2 regions of the Trichocoleus sp. FACHB-6 genome follow, and region 2 is predicted to be linked to the other one. Evidence: predicted binding sites of a transcription regulator. Region 2 holds the regulator's gene; the other holds the start of a gene.

Region 1 (5,197 bases), on a different contig from region 2:
ATTTATTTTTAAGTTATTGTCTTTTCCTTAACTTTTGTGGAAAACCTGCAAAAATCTGTGGAAAAGCCCCTCTTCCTGTGGAAAACTATGCCTATTTTGATTTCGTTTTGTAGGTAATTTGGTCAGATTGGTAAGCGGGTGGTTCGACGTGAATGAGAATTCGGACGGGGTTGAATCGTTCTTGCAAGCGTTTCTCGACTTCTTCTGTGATTCGATGGGCAGTTTCGACATCAATGGCATCTACAATTAAGTGCATTTCAATAAAGGCTTGTCGCCCGACGACACCTCTGGAGGCAATTTCGTGGCAGTTAATTACTCCGGGTACTTGCATTACAATCGCATGAATTGCTTCAGGCGCAATCGCCATTTCATCCACCAGCCAAGGCAAATTATCTTTTAAAACATTCCAGCCACTCCAAAACACCAGCAAAGCAACTGGAAAAGCTAAAACTATATCTAGCCACTGAATACCTTGCCAGACACCAATCAACCCACCCAGAACGGTAATCGTCACCCAAACATCGCTCATCGTATGCTGGGCATCAGCAATCAAAATCGGGCTACCCACCCGCTGACCGACATGGCGCTCGTAGAATGTGACAAAAATATTAACTCCTAACACAATCAGCAGCAACCACAGCTCTGATGGTGATATCTTTACTGGGTCGCCGCCGCCCTTGATAATTCGTTCTATTGCCCCTCGCAAAATTTCAAAGCAAGCAATACCTAAAAAAGCAGCAATTCCCAATGCTCCCACTGCTTCAAATTTCTGGTGTCCGTAAGGATGATCCCGATCCGGTTGGGGAGAAGAAAACTGACTGGCAACTAATCCTAAAACGTTATTGGCACTATCGGTTACGCTATGTAAGGCATCAGCCAGCAGGGAGAGAGAACCTGTCCAAGTTCCCACCACAGCCTTCAATCCCATCACGAACAGGTTAAGTAGCAGGGTAATAATTAAAACTTTACGCACTGCCGAGCGGTTATCTGCAACCACAGAATTTCTTTCACTCGCCATTTGTATTTTATGGCACCCAGTCTAGAACCTATTGTTGGCTGATAGCATCTATTTCGGGTTAGAAAAAATTTTGCAGGTTGGGTTGAAGAACCTCACCCAGAAAATAAAGTTGGGTTGAGCGATCGCGAAACTCAACCTACAGATTCTATTGTGTGGTAAGAAGTTATAGTTACGAGTTAATTCAATCCTCGCTTCCTAACTTCTCACTGTTAATTACTCATGTCCGGTTCACAACTCAGGCTTAACCTGGTTGAAGGCTCTGTCACCTTCAGCTTTACGCCCCAAGCGGCGCAAGATTTACAAGGCGCGATCGCACAATTAATGCAGAGTCTTAAGTTGGTAGCTGGTGGCGGCGGTAAAACCAATCCCCAAAAACCAATGGAGTATCGCTACACCGGAGATGTCTTTCTAGAGATTTTCTGCAACCCTAATATCTGGCCCAGCCCTTTTGCAGCTAAAGTTCTGCTTACCCTGCGTGATGAACGCATCCGCTTGACTACGGAAGCTGAACTTACTCGCTTGATTGAGGATATCAATCAGTACCTAGAGCAGGTAAGCTAAACCAGGAAGCTTAAAAGCAAGCTTAAAAGCATCTTTCTTAAGAAGGATGCTTTTAAGCTTGTATCTCAGCACAATGTCCCTTTGTATGCTTAAAATGGTCGGCAAGTTTAGATGTCATTGGTGTCTTTGCTTAGCTGGCACCAATGTGAGCTTTGCCCCACAGTTCGCATTTTGGCATCCCAAAAGGAAGTCAACTATAGCGATCACTCGATTCTTATCAAATCATTCAATTTGGCTCAATTTACCTAATGAACTCTGATAATCTCTTTGACTTAGTACACAAAGGATTTCGCGTCACCTTGGGTGCGACGGCTTCCCTGGTGGAGAGCGTACAAGACCCGCAAAAGCGAGAACAAAATCTTGAACTGTTAAAAACAGACTCAAATTTGCTCTTAGAGCAGTTGGCAGTAAAAGGAGAGACAACTGAGCAGGTAGCTCGAAGTTTTGTTGACTCGCTAATAACACCAACTGATCGGACTGAGAGTACGGCTACCTATGGGACACCCAGTTCCACCGTCACAACCTCGACAACATCGGTTGCCCAACAGGATGTGCAGATAGAGCTACAGGAGTTGACTGCACAAATTGCTGCCATGCGGACTGAGTTAGAGAAGCTACGCAACCCCGACTCAGAGATTTAGATCGGCTTTAGAATTGATTTTGTCAAACCCGCATAAGAGATAAGTTCTCTAGATCGGGCATTAAAAGTAAAAATTGGTAGGTAATCCAGAGATAGCTGTCTTCCACTGTGATGTTTTAAGCGTGGAGGACGGATTGCTTTTGGTTGCACCAAGTTTCCTGGTGAACCGCTCTCCTTGTCTTAAAATTGTCTTCAATCTAGATTTATCAGTCGTTATCCCATTCTTCTTGACCCATCAGATCGCCGATGCGATCGCGGAGTAAGATATTGCACCTTTCTAGTTCACACTCAACACAAACCCACTCACGAGCGGGAATGTACTGACAAAGGACGTAGATCGGTTGCTGACGAGTCACAACTCCCTTCTCCACTAATTGACGTGCTTCATCTTGAATAACATCGATGGAATATACAGACGCACCAGTTAGCATTGTGTCAACGCTCATAAGTCCTCAACCTATAAACTAACGGATCTAAAATTAATATTAACGAATAGTTCGTAGCGCGAACATATAAAAAGTTCAGTATATTGAGTTACAAACTAAATATTCTTTTTAATAAAGATTGCAAAAGTCAGGGACTTTTGACAATCAATTCCGTCTATATAGGGATGAAATTACGCCAGGAAGGGCGTAGTAAGCCTAGCCTAGCGCTCTTGATTTATGAATAAATAAAGGTAGGACAGGCAAAACCTTAAAGAAAGTTTAAAAAACTGCCATACCTCTAACAGTCTATTTATTGGGGAGGGAACAAAACTTCAAGAGCGATCGCCTGAGCTTCTGACATTTGTCCATAAGAAAACACGCAAGGTATATCTGGCGGCAGATGCGGAAGAAACTGCTCTAAAATATATGGGCTACCGTAAATTACCAAGGCTTGTAGCTCGGCGTTTTTTAATAATCTTTTAAACAAATCTTCGGCAACGGGCGTTAAGCCAGCACTGCCTCGGAAAGGATTGCCACGGATGAAAAGTTGAAGCAATGTTTGTGTTGTCGAGATGGAAGCGATCGCTTCTGACAATGCCACAGTCGGGGTATGGTGGTCAACCAGTTGCAATTGATAGCCTAAGCTTTTTGGTAATGCCACAGCCGGGGCAAGTTTACCTAAAAACTTACAATTGAGTACGTCATCCACCACTATTAAATTGCGTAAGTTGCCTGTGCTTCTAGGCAGAGGAACCTGGCCATGAACTAGCAGGGAATCTCGCGAAATGTTTGCAGATGTGTTTAGTGCGTGAGGTGAGGCGAGTTGTAGGGGATTGGGGATTGGGGATACCAAGTCTCCCCTACTTCCCTGTACCTTGCGCTTAGCTTTCCAGATGCGTTCAACCGAGGCGCGAATTCGCGCCTCGGAAATGCGCCCCTCTGTCACAGCGTCACAAACTGCTTGGATGGCACCAGCCGGATCTACTGGCATTAGCAAAATATCCGCCCCGGCTTCTACAGCTAAGACGGGGGCTTCCGAAGCTCCATAACGGTTAGCGATCGCTCCCATTACCAAGGCATCGGTGACAATTAAACCTTCAAATCCTAGCTCTTGCCGTAGCAGAGAAGTCAAAATAGGATAAGACAAAGTGGCGGGGCGTTCGATATCCCAGGCGGGGATGAGCAGATGAGCGCTCATCACAGCGTCAACACCAGATGCGATCGCTGAGGCAAACGGTGGCAGTTCAATTTCCCCTAGTCGTGCTGGTGAGTGTGGCAAGACGGGCAAATCTAGATGAGAATCAACCGCCGTGTCGCCATGTCCGGGAAAATGCTTGGCAGTCGTCAACACCGGAAAACGTTGTGCGCCCCGAATAAAAGCAGATGCCAGCTGGCTTACTTCCTCTGGGGTTTCCCCAAAAGCCCGCACGTTAATGACTGGGTTAAGGGGATTGTTGTTGACATCTACGACGGGCGCAAGCACCCAGTTGATCCCTATAGCTAGTGCTTCCGAGGCGGTAATAGCGCCCATTTCCTGGGCGTAGTGCAAGGCTCTGGCGACATCTTTCCGGTAAATTGCTCCAATCGCCATCGGCGGGGGAAACCAAATTGCCCCAGAAAACCGCTGCCCAACGCCTTCTTCAATATCAGCGGCAATCAGCAGAGGGATTGTGGCAAAACTTTGCAGTTGTTGCGATCGCAGTGCCAATTCTCCCGCACTGCCTCCCAACAAAATTACACCGCCAACACCCAAATCCTGTATCCAGTGTTGCAGCTTTGCTCTGGGTGGTTCCCATTCTGGGTACTGAATTTGGTGATCGAACAGGTAGCCCGATGCTCTGACTACAAACATCTGCGCTACCTGTTGTGGCACAGTTAGCGATTCCCACTCAGGTAGCGACTCCGACACAGATTTCAATCTTCAGCCTCAACGATGTCTTCCATTTCCCCACTTCCTGGCTTACGCTCATTACTAAGCTGATTTATCAAACTCAGAAGGCGATCGCCCCGTTCCAAAGATTCATCTTCCAGAAACATTATTTCTGGTGTCCGACGCAGCCCCAGTCGTTGACCTAATTCCCGGCGCACAAATCCGGTTGCTGCCGTTAAACCAGCCATTGTCTCTTCTTTTGCTTCATCGGTGCCATAGATGCTGACAAAGATTTTAGCGTGTTGCAGGTCGCCGGAAACATCGACATCTGTAACGCTGACCATTCCAGCGCCTACGCGGTCATCTTTGATTTCTTGGAGCAGCAATTGGCTGATTTCGCGTTTAATTAGTGCTGAAACGCGAGAAACGCGACGACTCGTAGCCATAGTAGTCCGCTGCCTTTAAGACAGTCTGAGCAATGATTTTTTATCGTACTAAACTGGGCCCAACCCCAGCATCGCCCGTAGGGTGAGGGCAACAAAAGTTAAGCCTGCTACAAATAAGCCGATCGTGGCGATCGCGCTTATCGGGTTTTTCATCAGTGGCTGCAACCACGCAAAGGCGTAAAAGAACACCCCCAGGATGATTGTCACCAAGTAGCGAGGGTAGCGAGAGACGTTATC
Region 2 (5,197 bases):
ACGTGCGATCTCATCTACTGAGTATGTGAAAATTGAGGTGAATGATTCGGCATACCTTTAAAGCCCGATGGTCGTTATCACTTTTGCTTTTCGCTACCAGCCAATTCGCAATTATAAAAACAAATTGCTTCAGCCTACTCTCCTCTTTCTGTTGGGATTAGCGGTAACTCAAATTTCTGGCTGTGAATCTATTTTAGGTTATCGTATCGGTCAAAACAAGTCTGGAGCAACTATAGAACGGATAACTAATTCGCCAATAGCCATCCCGCTAAAATTTAATTCAGCTAATGAATTTTCGCAAGGGCTGGCAGCGGTCAAAATAAACGGGAAATGGGCATATATTGATAAAAGTGGCAACTTCGTAATTCAACCGCAATTTTCCCTATCAGAGTCATTTTCGCAAGGGCTGGCAGCAGCAAGAATGGGCAGAAAATGGGGATATATTGATAAAAGTGGTAACTTCACAATCCAGCCGAAATTTGATTTAGCAGAGTCGTTTTCCCAAGGACTGGCAGCAGTAAAGATAGGCGGCAAGTATGGCTATATCGACAAGACAGGGAAAATCGTTATTCCACTGCAATTTGATGAAGCTAAGCCGTTTTCCCAAGGACTGGCGGCGGTAGAAATGGGCAGTAAGTACGGCTATATCAACAAGAGTGGCAAGTTCGTAATCCCCCTGAAATTTGATTCGGCTGAATCTTTTTCCGAAGAAATAGCACTTTTTAAAATTGGCGCAAAGTGGGGCTATATTGATCCGCAAGGGAAGGTCGTAATTCCACCAGAATTTGATGAAGCTAAACCTTTTTCCGAAGGGTTAGCGGCGATATCAATTGACAACAAATGGGGCTATATCGATAAGACGGGAGACTTCGTGATTGCGCCCCAATTTCATTGGGCTGGTAGCATTTACACAGGACTAGCGGGGATAGCGATCGCAGATCAGATTGGTTATATCGACAAGGCGGGAAACATTGTGATTGCACCGCAATTTAATAACACTTATGACTTTTCTGAAGGGCTGGTATCTGTAAAAAGGGGCAGCAAGTGGGGCTATGTTGATAAAACTGGAAAGTTTGTAATCCAGCCGCAATTTGATAGCGCTTTGCCTTTTTCTGAAGGGTTGGCGAAAGTAAAAATTGGCAACAAGTATGGCTATATTGCCAATCCCCTCAAGTAATACCCAGTAGATGCAGGAGAAAGTTCACTCTTGCGAAGCGCGATCGCAACCTAAGCTAATTCTCCCGAACTGAACTATCCCCTGAAAACCTACAAAACCCCTTTGGAACTGGGAATCGTACCAGCACGACGGTGATCGATTTCCATAGCCATACGAAGACTACGCGCAAACGCCTTAAAGGTCGCTTCGATAATGTGGTGCGAATTAATCCCATCCAACTGTCGGATGTGCAGCGTCATCTGGCTATGATTCACCACCGCTACAAAAAATTCTCGCACCAGCTGAGTGTCATAAGTCCCGACTCGCTGGGTGGGAATTTGTAAGCCATAGCTGAGGTGAGGACGACCAGAAAAGTCTAACGCCACCTGCACCAAAGCCTCATCTAAGGGGGCGAGGAAATTACCAAAGCGAACAATTCCCTTGCGATCGCTTAGTGCTTTCCCGAACGCCATTCCCAACGTAATCCCCACATCTTCGTTGGTGTGGTGGTCATCAATTTCTAAATCCCCTTTCGCGGCTACATCCAAATCAATCAGCCCGTGAGAGGCAATTTGATGCAGCATATGATCCAAAAAGGGAATGCCCGTATTGGCGTTGCAAGTCCCATTCCCGTCTAAGTTTACTGTCACCAAGACATCAGTTTCGCCCGTCTTACGTGCAACCGTAGCCGTGCGAGGTGATAAAAATTGTTCAAGGTGCGGAGTGGTGGAAACGCGATCGCTTGTCTGCATAGCAGATGCTCACTAACAAGAAACAAGTAAGTTTATTATTCTATGCTATCGAGCTAGGGAATGGGGTAAGTTAGATTCTTTCCCCAGTCCCCAATCCCCAGCCCCTACATCACATTCCCATAATCTCGTACCCAGCATCTACATACAGCACCTGACCCGTAATCCCACTTGCCAAGTCGCTGCACAAGAAACTAGCAGCATTTCCTACTTCTGTCTGAGTCACAGTTCGCCGCAGTGGTGCTACTTCCTCAACATGATGGATCATATCCAGAATGCCACCCACCGCCGATGATGCTAGAGTGCGGATCGGCCCAGCTGAGATTGCATTCACGCGAATATTAGCAGGCCCCATCTCCGAGGCTAGATAACGCACGCTCATTTCCAAGCCAGACTTAGCAATGCCCATGACATTGTAATTGGGGATCACCTTAACGCCGCCCAAATAAGTAAGCGTGACAATACTGCCGCCTTCTGTCATCAGTGGTTTCGCCGCCCCAGCCAGTTGAACTAACGAGTAGGTGCTAATTTCCAAAGCTTGGGTGAAGCCAGCGCGAGTGGTGTTGCTAAAATCACCTGATAAATCGTCCTTGTTGGCAAAAGCAAGACAATGGATTAAAATATCTAGCCTGCCCCACTTATCGCGGATGGCATCAAATGTAGAACGAATTTGGTCATCATTCTGAACATCGCAAGGTAAAAACAAACTGGGGTTGAGAGGTTCTACCAATTCGGCGACTTTCTTCTCAAAGCGTCCTCGGTCGTCTGGTAGATAAGTAACTCCCAAATTTGCACCAGCTTTGTGTAACTGCTGGGCAATACCCCAAGCGATTGAGCGGTTGTTGGCAATGCCAGTAACTAGGGCATTTTTTCCTGATAAATCTAGCATGATGTCAATTTTGAAGGCAATATTAGAGAATATCCGATTTAGGGCGGTAATTAAGATAGCTTGCGTCCGGATCGAAGCTTACTCAACATGACTCAAACTGCATCCCAGCTTATCAAACAGGTATTGTCAAGATATAGACATTTTCCTTAACAGTCTGATTTGCGCCGTGGGGTTGAGGCACTTGGAAAAACTTGGAGGATAAAAGAACTTTAAAATTATGTATCAAGCAGCACAAAAAACTGCCTAAGAGTCAGTTTATCAGTGTCTAAAGTCAGAAATTTCTCACAGTCGGTTGTAATTCCCAGAAGAGTTTCTAGGGCAGCAATAAGGATAAAGGAAGTGGTAGTGACGCAAGATAGACCGTTAGCAGCTGTGTTCCGTCAAATCGGAGGTGGGGCGTTTCCGCCAGTGGTGGAAACCTTTGATCGGGGCAAAACTATCTTTTTCCCCGGAGACCCGGCTGAACGGGTATATTTTTTGCTCAAAGGAGCTGTGAAGCTGTCTCGCGTGTACGAAGCTGGGGAAGAAATTACAGTGGCGCTGCTGCGAGAAAACAGCGTCTTTGGCGTACTGTCGTTGATTACCGGGAATCGGTCAGACAGATTTTATCACGCAGTAGCATTTACGCCTGTGGAGTTGCTTTCAGCACCAATTGAACAGGTGGAGCAAGCGCTCAAGGATAATCCAGAATTGTCGATGTTGATGCTGCGGGGGCTTTCATCGCGGATCTTGCAAACAGAGATGATGATTGAGACTTTGGCGCACCGGGATATGGGATCGCGATTGGTGAGTTTTTTGTTGATTCTCTGTCGAGATTTTGGCGTTCCAGGCCCCAATGGAATTACAGTTGATCTGAAGCTTTCTCACCAAGCGATCGCAGAAGCAATTGGTTCCACAAGAGTTACAGTCACCCGGTTACTGGGAGATTTACGCTCCGAGAAAATGATTTCTATCAATAAGAAAAAAATTACCGTTCATAACCCGGTAGCTTTGAGCCAGCAGTTCACCTAAAACATCTTTTGCACTGTCAGCTTTTGTTAATCAATAGTTGAAGTACCAGCGTCTATCATAAAAAAGCCTTTATGCTTAAGCTTGAGAGGTGATAGCTGAAGCTGGAAAATGGCCACCAGTGCGCTGGTCTTAATTTTATCGATTTTGGTATTGGGTGGTGCGATCGCCACCTTGGGCGATCGCATTGGCACTCGCGTGGGAAAAGCGCGGCTGAGTCTGTTCAATCTGCGTCCCAAGAAAACTGCGGTCTTAGTTACAATTCTTACAGGTTTGATGATTTCCGCCTCAACCCTGACGATCCTATTTGCCACCAGCAAGCCGTTACGCACAGGCGTGTTTCAAGTTGATGAAATTCAGCGAAAACTCAGAACCGCTCGTCGGGAGCTTGACGAAACTGTAGCCCAGAAACAACAAACTGAAAGCGAACTCTCCAAAGTTGCAGCCCAGAAACAACAAACTGAAAACGAACTCTCACTAGCCCGCACCGAGCAGCAAGCCGCCCAGAAGCGTCTGGATGCCATTAATAAGTCTCTGGCGGCAGCACTAGGCAGACAAGCCCAGACAGAGGCACAACTGAGTAAGACAGAGCGCGAACTTAAAAGCGTTGCGGCTAGCTTTGAGAAAACCCAGCAACAGCTGGAAAATGTTTCTGGACAAGCGGTAAATCTACGTTCGGAAATTCAACAACTCCAAGGGGAACGTCAGGAACTAATCAAGCAGCGCGATCGCGTAAAGGCTCAAATTACCCAACTCAAGGGCCAAGTTACTCAACGCGATCGCGAAATTGCCAAGCTTGACCAAGCCATCACAGAACGCGATCGGGAAATTGCCATTCGTGACCAAGCCTTGGCGGAACTTGATCAAAAAATTTCCAACCTGAGAAACAGCATTGACCAACGCGATCGAGAAATCGCCAAGCGAGACACAGCCCTCGCCCAACTTGATGAGGAAATTTCCGCACGAGATCAAGTAATTGCCCAGCGCGAAACTCGCCTCAAGGAAATAGAAAAACAACAAGCTGCCCTAGAGCAGGAAGTAGCAGACCTGGAACAGTATTACCAATCCTATCAAGCCTTGCGTCAAGGTAACGTCGCGCTCCAGCGCGGTCAAGTTCTGGCTTTTGGTGTCTTCCGCATTGTCGATCCCGCCGCCGCCCGTCAGGTTATAGATCAGCTTTTACGAGAAGCAAATCGCACAGCAATGAAAGCTACGCGACCTGGTAACAACAATAACAACAAGATGGTGAATGAGCGCGTAGTGCAAATTACCCAAGCCCAGGTAGACCAACTGCTTAACCAAATTAAAGATGGTCGCCCCTACCTGGTGCGAATTTTCTCGGCTGGCAACTACGTCCAAGGCGAAAAAGACGTACAAGTCTTTGCAGACGCGACA

Evidence for each region. The regulator NtcA, encoded in region 2, controls nitrogen genes in cyanobacteria. The targets are predictions, from matches to a motif close to TTTGTANNNNNNNNTACAAA.
Region 1: the regulator NtcA is predicted to act here: its motif matches at 2,741-2,760, upstream of H6F66_RS09155 (DUF4327 family protein).

What each region holds. Positions count from the first base shown of each region.
Region 1 covers NZ_JACJOY010000050.1:32,357-37,553, forward strand. Annotated here, with positions in the region: gene H6F66_RS09140 (cation diffusion facilitator family transporter) at 92-997, opposite strand; gene H6F66_RS09145 (hypothetical protein) at 1,238-1,579, shown strand; gene H6F66_RS09150 (hypothetical protein) at 1,828-2,220, shown strand; gene H6F66_RS09155 (DUF4327 family protein) at 2,426-2,665, opposite strand; gene H6F66_RS09160 (glycoside hydrolase family 3 N-terminal domain-containing protein) at 2,955-4,562, opposite strand; gene rbfA (30S ribosome-binding factor RbfA) at 4,559-4,960, opposite strand; gene H6F66_RS09170 (DUF751 family protein) at 5,009-5,197, opposite strand, start outside.
Region 2 covers NZ_JACJOY010000023.1:32,703-37,899, reverse strand. Annotated here, with positions in the region: gene H6F66_RS04330 (WG repeat-containing protein) at 68-1,177, shown strand; gene hisB (imidazoleglycerol-phosphate dehydratase HisB) at 1,267-1,908, opposite strand; gene fabI (enoyl-ACP reductase FabI) at 2,018-2,794, opposite strand; gene ntcA (global nitrogen regulator NtcA) at 3,134-3,805, shown strand; gene H6F66_RS04310 (DUF3084 domain-containing protein) at 3,914-5,197, shown strand, end outside.